3 regions of the Peribacillus sp. NPDC101480 genome follow, and region 3 is predicted to be linked to each of the others. Evidence: riboswitches for the same ligand, from Rfam matches in the RefSeq annotation. Region 3 holds a riboswitch; each other region holds the start of a gene.

Region 1 (3,286 bases), on a different contig from region 3:
GAATCGGAGTGGCTGTCAGGAGTAAACAAAATTTCTTTTTCAGATTTTGGACGAATTCATAGTTCTTCGTCTTATTATTTTTAAGTTTATGAGCTTCATCAATAATGATGAAGTCGTATTCCTGCTTGAAAATGATATCTCGATGTGGAGCTCGTTTCGCTGTATCAATGGATGAAATGACCACATCACAGGAGTCCCAAACATAGCTTTTTCTCTGAACGACTGCCGGTATATGAAACTTGGTGTTCAATTCAAAAGCCCATTGTGTGACAAGGGAAGCCGGAACAAGGATCAAAACTTTTTTTACAAGGCCCCTAATCATATACTCTTTTAGGATCAATCCAGCTTCAATTGTTTTTCCGAGCCCTACCTCATCAGCTAAAATGGCTTTTCCATTCATCTTTTCCACCACTTGCTTGGCTGCTTCCAATTGATGGGGAAGCGGGGTTAACTGCGGAAGGTGCTTGGGCGCCTGTAAACCTTCAAAATCAGGGATGATAAGATTTTCCTCCATTTGAACCGCGAGCTTATAAAGCTCCCAGTTTCCCCATGGACCGTCATTTTCCATCTTTTGCAGAAACTCGTCATTCCATTCAGAATTAAAGGATATATTGATTTTCATAGAAATAACTCCCTCTTAAATCATATTTTCCTTAATAAAAGGTCAAAACCCGAACATTTCATATGTGAAGTAAGAAAAATATTTCTCTTCAAAAGATATTGCAGAGATAAGTTTCTTAGGGTAGGATATAAGTATATTTAGAAAATTCCAATTTCCCAACGCTACAAAGAATCTTTGTACATCGATTTTGCAGTTCGCGTTTTCTTAGTATGGGCTATAGACTTCTAATTTATCCAAGATTACTGAAGGAGACCAATCAAACGGTTTCTGAGGTTTCAGGAGAATTGGCAGAGAATGCATTCCACGATGCTCAGAGGTTTTACCGATGTTTGGTGGCTTATTCGCTTCCTTTCATTGGTAGACCATTTATATGCGGGTGAAGATAAGGGGAGAGACTACGGATGTAGCGCCGAAGGAGCAAACTTAGCAGTGAATCTCTCAGGCAAAAGAACTCTTATTGGACGCAACTCTGGAGAGCGCCGCCCGTTTTGGGACGGCCACCAAAGGGGAAAACCTATTACATAGGTAAACTTTCAGGTTTCAGGACAGAGAAAAAGCTCAAACGGGCTTTCTCTGTCCTTTTTTGTGCTTTTTTCACATCATGAATCAGGATATATCTGATGCGTAATGACAAGAAGCTTTTGATAATGAAGCCAATTAATTTAAAAAAATCTGAAGGGGGTCATTTTTTGACCGATTTAAAAAGAACACCACTATTTGAGGTTTATCGTGAATACGGAGGTAAAACGATTGATTTTGGCGGCTGGGAACTTCCTGTCCAATTTTCGGGTATAAAGGACGAACATGAAGCCGTACGTACAAAAGCGGGGTTATTCGATGTTTCCCATATGGGTGAAGTCGATGTTAAGGGTCCTGGGAGCCTTTCCTTTTTACAAAAGATGCTGACTAATGATATATCAAAGCTGAAACAGGGCGGTGCCCAATATTCCGCCATGTGTTATGAAAACGGAGGCACGGTTGATGATCTAATCGTGTATAAAAGGTCTGAGGATGACTATCTGCTCGTGGTCAATGCAGCGAACACAGAAAAAGATTTCAATTGGCTGCAAGCTCATTTATCGGAAGATGTCCAAATCAAGAATGTATCTAGTGACTATACACAGCTGGCACTTCAAGGGCCATCTGCAGAGAAGATTTTACAAAAACTATCGGGAAATACTGCTTTAAGTGAAATTGGATTTTTCAAGTTCAAGGAAAATGTCATGATTAACGGTATCTCCACGATGGTATCCCGTACTGGATACACTGGTGAGGATGGCTTTGAGATATATAGTGACAGTGAAAATGGTCCAGCCCTTTGGAAGGCGATTATGGATGCCGGAAACGAAGAGGGAGTTCAGCCGATTGGTTTAGGTGCTCGTGATACCCTGCGTTTTGAAGCGAAACTGCCGTTGTATGGGCAGGAGCTTTCAGCAGACATCACCCCGATAGAAGCCGGGATTGGTTTTGCAGTAAAAGTCGATAAGGAAGTTGATTTTTTCGGGAAAGCCGTTCTTGCTGAGCAAAAGGAGAAAGGAGCTCCTCGCAAGCTTGTGGGAATTGAAATGATAGACCGTGGCATTCCACGTCATGGGTATAAGGTCTACAGCGGTGATAAAGTCATTGGCGAGGTCACGACCGGTACCCAATCACCAACGTTGAAGAAAAACGTGGGTTTGGTACTTATCGATAAGGAATTTTCAGTGCTGGATGCGGAAGTCGAAGTGGAGATCCGTTCCAAACGTTTGAAAGCCGTTATAATACAAACACCTTTTTATAAAAAACCACGTAAATAGAGGGGAATGGTCATTAGATGAAACATCGTTATTTACCCATGACAGAGCAAGATAAACAAGAAATGCTGAAAGCGATAGGGGTATCCACTGCTGAAGAACTTTTCAATGATATCCCTGAGAGCGTTCGTTTTCAAGGAGAATACGATATCAAGCCTGCTAAATCGGAACCAGCATTAATGAAAGAATTATCAAGGCTTGCTGCCAAGAATGCGGATCTTAAAAACTATGCTTCCTTCCTTGGTGCGGGTGTCTATGACCATTATGCACCGGTCATCGTCGATCATGTTCTATCCCGTTCTGAATTTTACACGGCTTATACACCCTATCAGCCTGAAATTTCACAGGGAGAGCTTCAAGCAATCTTTGAATATCAAACGATGATATGTGAATTGACGGGCATGGATGTGGCTAACTCCTCCATGTATGACGGCGGGACAGCGCTGGCTGAAGCAGCCATGCTTGCTTCAGGACAGACACGGCGCAAGAAGATTCTCATTTCAGGAACCGTTCATCCTGAATCAAGAGAAGTCGTGAAGACATATGCGAAAGGGCAACGCGTGGAAGTGATCGAAATTCCTTATAAAGACGGTGTGACGGACTTAGCTGCTTTAAAGGAATTGGCGAATGAGGACATTGCAGGAGTGATCGTGCAATATCCGAACTTTTTTGGCCGGATCGAGCCATTGAAGGAAATGGAAGAAATCATTCATGGCGTCAAATCCATGTTTATCGTTTCCAGTAATCCGCTTGCATTGGGAGCTTTGACATCCCCTGGTGCACTCGGTGCAGATATCGTAACGGGGGATGCCCAGCCATTCGGCATTCCAGCGGCATTCGGTGGACCTCATTGTGGATATTTTGCGGTTAC
Region 2 (3,286 bases), on a different contig from region 3:
AGGCCTAATTCAGGTCTATCTGCCAAACGATTTTAAAGTTGTGGAAGAACATGATAATAATTTGATTTTACAAAAAGGTGATAAGATTTATATATTATTTGTCAATCCGAATGAAAAAGAAGACAGCTCCGTGTTATATTTGGCCATAAAGGAACAAGAGGATCAATTTGAAGTACTGCATTCTTTTCAAACCGATGATAAATTCGGCTTTATTTCGATTAAAGAGATACCGAAAGAAAAGTATGAGCTTGCAGTGGGGATCGGCGGAGTGAAGCTGACAACCGAAACGGATAAAGACCAATTAAAAACCGATGCAAAACAAATGATGGAAATCGTTTCATCCGTGCCCCAGAAATAAGAGGACCAGTGACTTTCAACCGATCCGTATTAATGGTTGATTCCTGGAGACTCTGGTATGATGGGATTATAAAAAATAAGGTGTCATTTAGAGCAGGAGGAATATACAAATGGAAAAATTACAAACAGTAGAGCAATATGATGCATTTAAAAATGAAGGCAAACATATCTTTCTTTTTTCAGCAACATGGTGTGGAGATTGCCGTGTAATCGAACCGATAATGCCGGAGATTGAAACGAAATTTCCTGACTTTACATTCATTTATGTGGACCGTGATGAATTCATCGATGTGTGTGCGGCTAATGATGTATTCGGTATACCAAGTTTCATTGCGTATGATAATGGCAAGGAGCTAGGCAGATTTGTGAGCAAGGATCGCAAAACGCAAGAACAAATTGAGGAATTCATTCAATCACTATAATCAATTTCCCCTTCTCGCTGGGGATTTTTCAATGAAGAGGAGGGTCAGTCATGAAAATGGACAGCACGAAGCTGAAAAATATCTTGAAGGAGCGTTTAAAAGATGAGAATCGCTCATTCAAATTCGATAGCAAGCAAGATACGTTACGGGTGGAAAATGTGAAGACCGGGAAGGGGATCACCATCGAGTTGCCTCCTGTGCTTGCTAACTATGAAAACGTACAGGAAAAGGCCATCGATGAAATTACCTATTACGTGGAAGAGGCCCTGAATGTGATGGGGGAAGAACACAGTATGGAAGGCAAGGAGAAATTCATTTTCCCAGTCATCCGCTCGACCTCCTTTCCAATGGAATCCGAAGAAGGAAATCCGTTTTTATTCGATGAGCATACGGCTGAAACCCGGGTTTTTTATGCCCTTGATTTAGGGAAAACCTACCGTCTTATAGATGAAAAGATGATTCAACGGGAAAATTGGCAGGGTGACAGGATCCGTGAAATTGCCCTATTCAATGCCCGTTCCCTCACCACTGAAATGAAGTCGGATATCGTTGCAGGTAATGCATTTTATTTTTTGAACACGAATGATGGATATGATGCCAGCAGGATTTTAAATGAATCATGGCTTCGGGAAATGAAGGACAAGATCGAGGGAACCATGGCTGTGGCCATTCCCCATCAGGATGTCATCATCATTGCCGATGTGAAGAATGATACGGGCTATGATATTCTTGCGCAAATGGCGATGAGCTTCTTTGCCAGCGGTCATGTTCCGATAACGGCTCTATCATTCCTTTATGAAGAAAATGAGTTGGAGCCCATCTTCATTATGGGTAAAAACAAAAAGCCTGAACAATAATGAATCACAAAAGGATCGTGTCAGCATCTGGCAGCGGTCCTTTTAAAGTTTAATAGAGTTTATAACTCAGAGTTGATATTTATTTTTTAATCGGCGATAATATAATTGGAATATTTTGAGAATATAAAAAGAACAAGCGGATGAACGTTGTGGGAGAGTGCAAGCATTGAGCCACCGAAGGAGCAAGTTCCAAAAAGATCCCTTGGAGCAAATCTCTCAGGTAAATGGAACCGCAGCTGGACGCAGCTCTGGAGAGTGCGCAGGAAGCAGTGTGCCACCAAAGGGGAAATCTCCATGACCAAAAATGGAGCTAAACTCTCAGGTGAAAAGGACAGAGAAGGGGAGCGGTAAGTTTACGCAATCCTTCACTGCCCTTTTTTAATTGGCACTTTGTATCGGAAGGCATGCACCGAACATGGAACTACTAATATGCTCAACTTGAAATAAGGGGGAGAATAAACGTGAACGTGAAAAGCAAATTAATGAACATGCTGGAAGCCCGTAAAGGGGAAATGGTTCAAATCCGCCGTCATTTACACGAGAACCCGGAACTATCCTTCAAAGAAGAAAAAACGGCACAATATATCATTGATTTTTATAAGGGTAAGGATGTGTCGATTCAAACGAATGTAGGAAATGGATTAGGGATCATCGTAACGATCGAAGGCGGAAAACCTGGGAAAACGATAGGTCTCCGTGCGGATTTCGATGCGTTGCCGATTACAGAAGAAGCGGATGTCCCGTTCCGTTCAAAAAATGAAGGTGTCATGCATGCCTGCGGACATGATGGGCATACCGCTTATTTATTGGTTCTGGCAGACTGCATCAATGAGCTTAAAGATTCCCTATCCGGTACGATTAAAATAATCCATCAACATGCAGAAGAAACACCCCCAGGTGGAGCAAAGAGCATTATGGAATCAGGGTTTTTGGATGAACTTGATGCCGTTTTTGGAATCCACTTATTTCCGTCCCATCCTGCAGGGGTTGTCGGGTATCACGGCGGCTATTCGATGGCTGGACGGACCTATTTCAAGCTGGCGATTAAGGGTGTAGGCGGCCATGGTTCGTCCCCGCATATGGCCAATGATGCCATTGTGGCAGGCGCCCATTTCGTGACAGCCGTACAAACCGTGATCAGCCGCCGCTTGAACCCTTTTGATATGGGCGTGGTCACAGTCGGCTCCTTCGATGGAAAAGGAAGCTTTAATGTCATTAAAGATCGTATAGAAATTGAAGGGGATGTCCGTTATATGACAGCAGAGACCCAACAGCTGATCGATAGGGAAATCCACCGCATCGTTAAAGGGATAGAAACGGAATTTGATGTTCAGTGCGAACTAACATATGTGCCTGATTATCCTCCGTTATATAATGACCCTGAATTGACTGGATTCGTGAAAAATAGTCTGGAAAGCATGAAAGACCAAGATATTAAAAAGGTTATGGAATTTCCGGTTTTCTCTGGTTCAGAGGATTTTTCGTATTATGCAGAAAAGATTCCTGGCTGCTTCTTTTACATTGGCTGTAAACCAAAAGGGGTGGAGAAGGCATATTTCAATCACCATCCCAAATTCGACATTGATGAAGATGCCCTTTTGATCGCATCCAAATCAGTGGCCCAAGTTGTATGCGATTTTTATGAATGGG
Region 3 (3,286 bases):
ATCTACCTGAGAGATTTGTTCCAAGGGTCTTTTTGGAACTTGCTCCTTCGGTGGCTTGTCGCTTTGCACTCTCCCACAACTGTCATCCGCTTATTCAATTTAGTACATTTAGAATAATTGTTGAGCATAATTATGTCAAGCATTTTTGAAAGCGCTAACAATACTATTCTAAAATATTTATTTCGAATTATCATAAGATCAACCAGATATCTTTGTTTTTTTAAAACGGACAGATTTTTTACTCACCGAGTTGGAAAATATGGAGCGGCAACTATCTGGACAAACACCGCAAATAGAATCAAAGGATTTCTTGACTCTTAATTCCCCGCTATCTCTCTCTGATTCGCCTGATCCACCTTCGTTTTGCCCATCTTATAAATCGCAATCAGCATAATGAACCATACAGGTGTAACGAATAAGGCAACACGAGTGTCGTCCGCAAGTGCAAGAACCACAAGGACGAACGCTAGGAAAGCAAGGATCAAGTAATTGGAAATTGGATAAAGTGGTAATTTAAATTTGTTCTTTTTCACTAGATCTGGCCTTGTTTTACGGTATTTCAAATGACTGATGACTGTAATTCCCCAAATAAAGATGAAACATACTGTAGAAATACTTGTAATCAAGGTAAATACACCTTCAGGCATTAAATAGTTCAAAACAACGGAAATTAAAATGACAACAGTTGAAAAGAACAATGCATTGGAAGGTACTTTTCGGTCATTAAGTTTTGCAAACGGTACAGGTGCATTTTTATCTTTGGCAAGTGAATATACCATCCGGCTTGTACTGAAGATTGCGCTGTTACATGCCGAAGCAGCCGATGTTAGGACGACAAAATTAACGATACCAGCTGCACCAGCGATACCTACAGCCACAAATACTTGGACGAATGGGCTTTCCGTTGGGATGATTGCGTTCCACGGATAAACACTCATAATGACAATAAGTGCGCCAATGTAGAAAATTATAATCCGAATAGGAATATTATTGATCGCTTTGGGGATAACTTTTTCTGGATTTTCTGTTTCACCTGCTGTAAGTCCTACAAGTTCAATGCCCACAAACGCAAACACTACCATCTGGAATGAGAGGACAAAACCATTTATTCCATTTGGGAACATCCCTTCGTGTCTCCATAGATTCGTGAAACTTGCTGCGCCTGAATCAGTGGAAAAGCCTTTAATAATCATGAAAATACCGATAACAATTAGTGCTAGGATAGCGATGACCTTAATTAATGCGAACCAGAATTCCATTTCGCCAAAAAGTTTTACGGTTGCAAGATTCATAAATAGCAGAATGACTAGTGCAATTAATCCTGGCATCCATTGCGGTACGGAAGGAAACCAATACTGAGTATAAAGACCAACTGCCGTTAAGTCGGCCATTGCGATTGAAATCCAGCAAAACCAGTAGGTCCAGCCGGTTACAAATGCAGCCATATTACCTAAATAGTCTCTTACAAAGTCAACAAAGGAATGATAGTTCAAATTAGATAAGAGCAGTTCTCCAAGTGCGCGCATGATTAAGAAGCAAATGATGCCTGTAATCATGTAAGCAAATAGAATTGATGGCCCGGCTAAATGAATAGATTTTCCTGCCCCAAGAAATAATCCCGTTCCGATTGCCCCTCCAATAGCTATGAGTTGTACGTGCCTGTTTTTTAGCCCTCTATCCAACTTTTGTTCCTGCATACGATTTCCCACCTTCTACTTTTTTAGGCTACTTGGAATTTTCCCCTTTTAAAGGGTCAGCCTTTCAATGAGTGTGAATTAATAGCGTACTGGAGACTGTCTCACTGATGTAAGCGTTTTCTTTGATGGGTACTGGATATAGATTTTTAAACTAAAGCTACCAACCATTTTTGAAAATATAGCATTAATTGTACAAATCAAAGGATAGATCATTTATCTACAGATCTCAATTAACACTCCTCTCTTTTTATCTTCCCAAGTACAAAAAAGGGCAGAGGAAAGATAGGTATTTTCCTACCTTCCTCTGTCCTTTTACCTGAGAGTTTAACTCCTTCGGTGGCCTATGGCTCTCTTCAGAGACGCGTCCAATTGTAGTCCTTTTACCTGAGAGATTAGTTCCTGCTTTTATAGGATTTGCTCCTTCGGTGCTAAACATTGTTTAGACTCTCCCACAATCATCATCCGCTGATATAAAGTTGTTTTAATAGTTGTATATTATCGGTTTTTAATGGATATTTCAATGATTATCTGAAAAAACTATATTTTCTGAAATCTAAAAATGGACAAATTTGAACTTTATGATCAGGATATTTTAGAGGTTATTAGCTATGAAAAATCAAGCTTATTAGCAGCTTTTCTATGTTGTTAGAAATCCCAAACACGCTTATGTATATGCAAAAATATCGGCATTTTTCGATTGACAATACGGCAAAATTCAAAGCCGGGAGAGGAAATAATATCTATAGTTTTAACATAATTGATGTATGGAAAAAGAGAAAATTCGAGACTCGTGAAATTCCTTGCAGCAGTAAAGATTGTCTAGGAGCTTCCTCCCTAAGTTCAACAGTATTTTCAGAAGCCTGCTCTTCTTTAGCAACTTCCTCTTTGTCCCCACCACCAACTGTATTAGCTATGATGACAAATGCTAGAACCCATCCCCACCACTTCTTTGGCTTCTTTAGCTTGAGTTTCTTTTCCTTAACCATTTTAACCTTATACCCCCTTTACAGTTTTTCTGACGGACTGATGTAAACAAAAATAGAATAACATAATCTGGGTCAATAGGGTTTATATATATCATCACGTATCCATTTTCACAATGCTTGACGTGTTAACGAAACCATTCCCGATTCATTTTACCAGCTTCTTTTAAAACATATTCATACAGTATGATCAAATCTATATATACTTATTATTTTTGTATATTTCTTTTATAGATAGTAAGATATTTCACTAACAAATATTCACATCAAAAAAGGGAGGTGAATACTCAACTTAGCAAGTAAATATACCATTCGAAAGAAGTTTTGCTTTAAAATAGAAAAAGTCATTGGAGCTCATAGCAACAATGACTTTATTATATAATCACTTTTCTAATATAAAAAATGAATTCCATTAATCGTTAAATAGGAATAAAGAATGTCTTAAACAATTTTTTTTAGTAAATCATATAATTTAAATATACTCGTTCTAATTCCTTTGGTTTAACAGATGTATTATAAGGCATATAAAGAGAAAGTCCCAAGTACTTAAATAGATGCGCTGTATACCTGTAAACAATGCTTCAGAAAACCATAAAGCTTTTGAAA

The links. Region 3 has a riboswitch for glycine ahead of ACQKMF_RS07630 (amino acid permease). Riboswitches for the same ligand answer to the same signal wherever they lie in the genome.
Region 1: it holds a riboswitch for glycine, as region 3 does, so the genes downstream of both, gcvT (glycine cleavage system aminomethyltransferase GcvT) here and ACQKMF_RS07630 (amino acid permease) in region 3, are expected to answer to the same signal.
Region 2: it holds a riboswitch for glycine, as region 3 does, so the genes downstream of both, ACQKMF_RS02935 (amidohydrolase) here and ACQKMF_RS07630 (amino acid permease) in region 3, are expected to answer to the same signal.

Annotation. Positions count from the first base shown of each region.
Region 1 covers NZ_JBNNSB010000001.1:1,014,176-1,017,461, forward strand. Annotated here, with positions in the region: gene ACQKMF_RS05070 (DEAD/DEAH box helicase) at 1-622, opposite strand, end outside; glycine riboswitch at 999-1,086, shown strand; glycine riboswitch at 1,090-1,173, shown strand; gene gcvT (glycine cleavage system aminomethyltransferase GcvT) at 1,312-2,418, shown strand; gene gcvPA (aminomethyl-transferring glycine dehydrogenase subunit GcvPA) at 2,436-3,286, shown strand, end outside.
Region 2 covers NZ_JBNNSB010000001.1:563,644-566,929, forward strand. Annotated here, with positions in the region: gene ACQKMF_RS02920 (hypothetical protein) at 1-358, shown strand, start outside; gene ACQKMF_RS02925 (thioredoxin family protein) at 468-779, shown strand; gene ACQKMF_RS02930 (DUF1444 domain-containing protein) at 830-1,636, shown strand; glycine riboswitch at 1,777-1,879, shown strand; gene ACQKMF_RS02935 (amidohydrolase) at 2,104-3,286, shown strand, end outside.
Region 3 covers NZ_JBNNSB010000002.1:11,919-15,204, forward strand. Annotated here, with positions in the region: gene ACQKMF_RS07630 (amino acid permease) at 318-1,697, opposite strand; glycine riboswitch at 2,000-2,056, opposite strand; glycine riboswitch at 2,060-2,159, opposite strand; gene ACQKMF_RS07635 (hypothetical protein) at 2,438-2,683, opposite strand.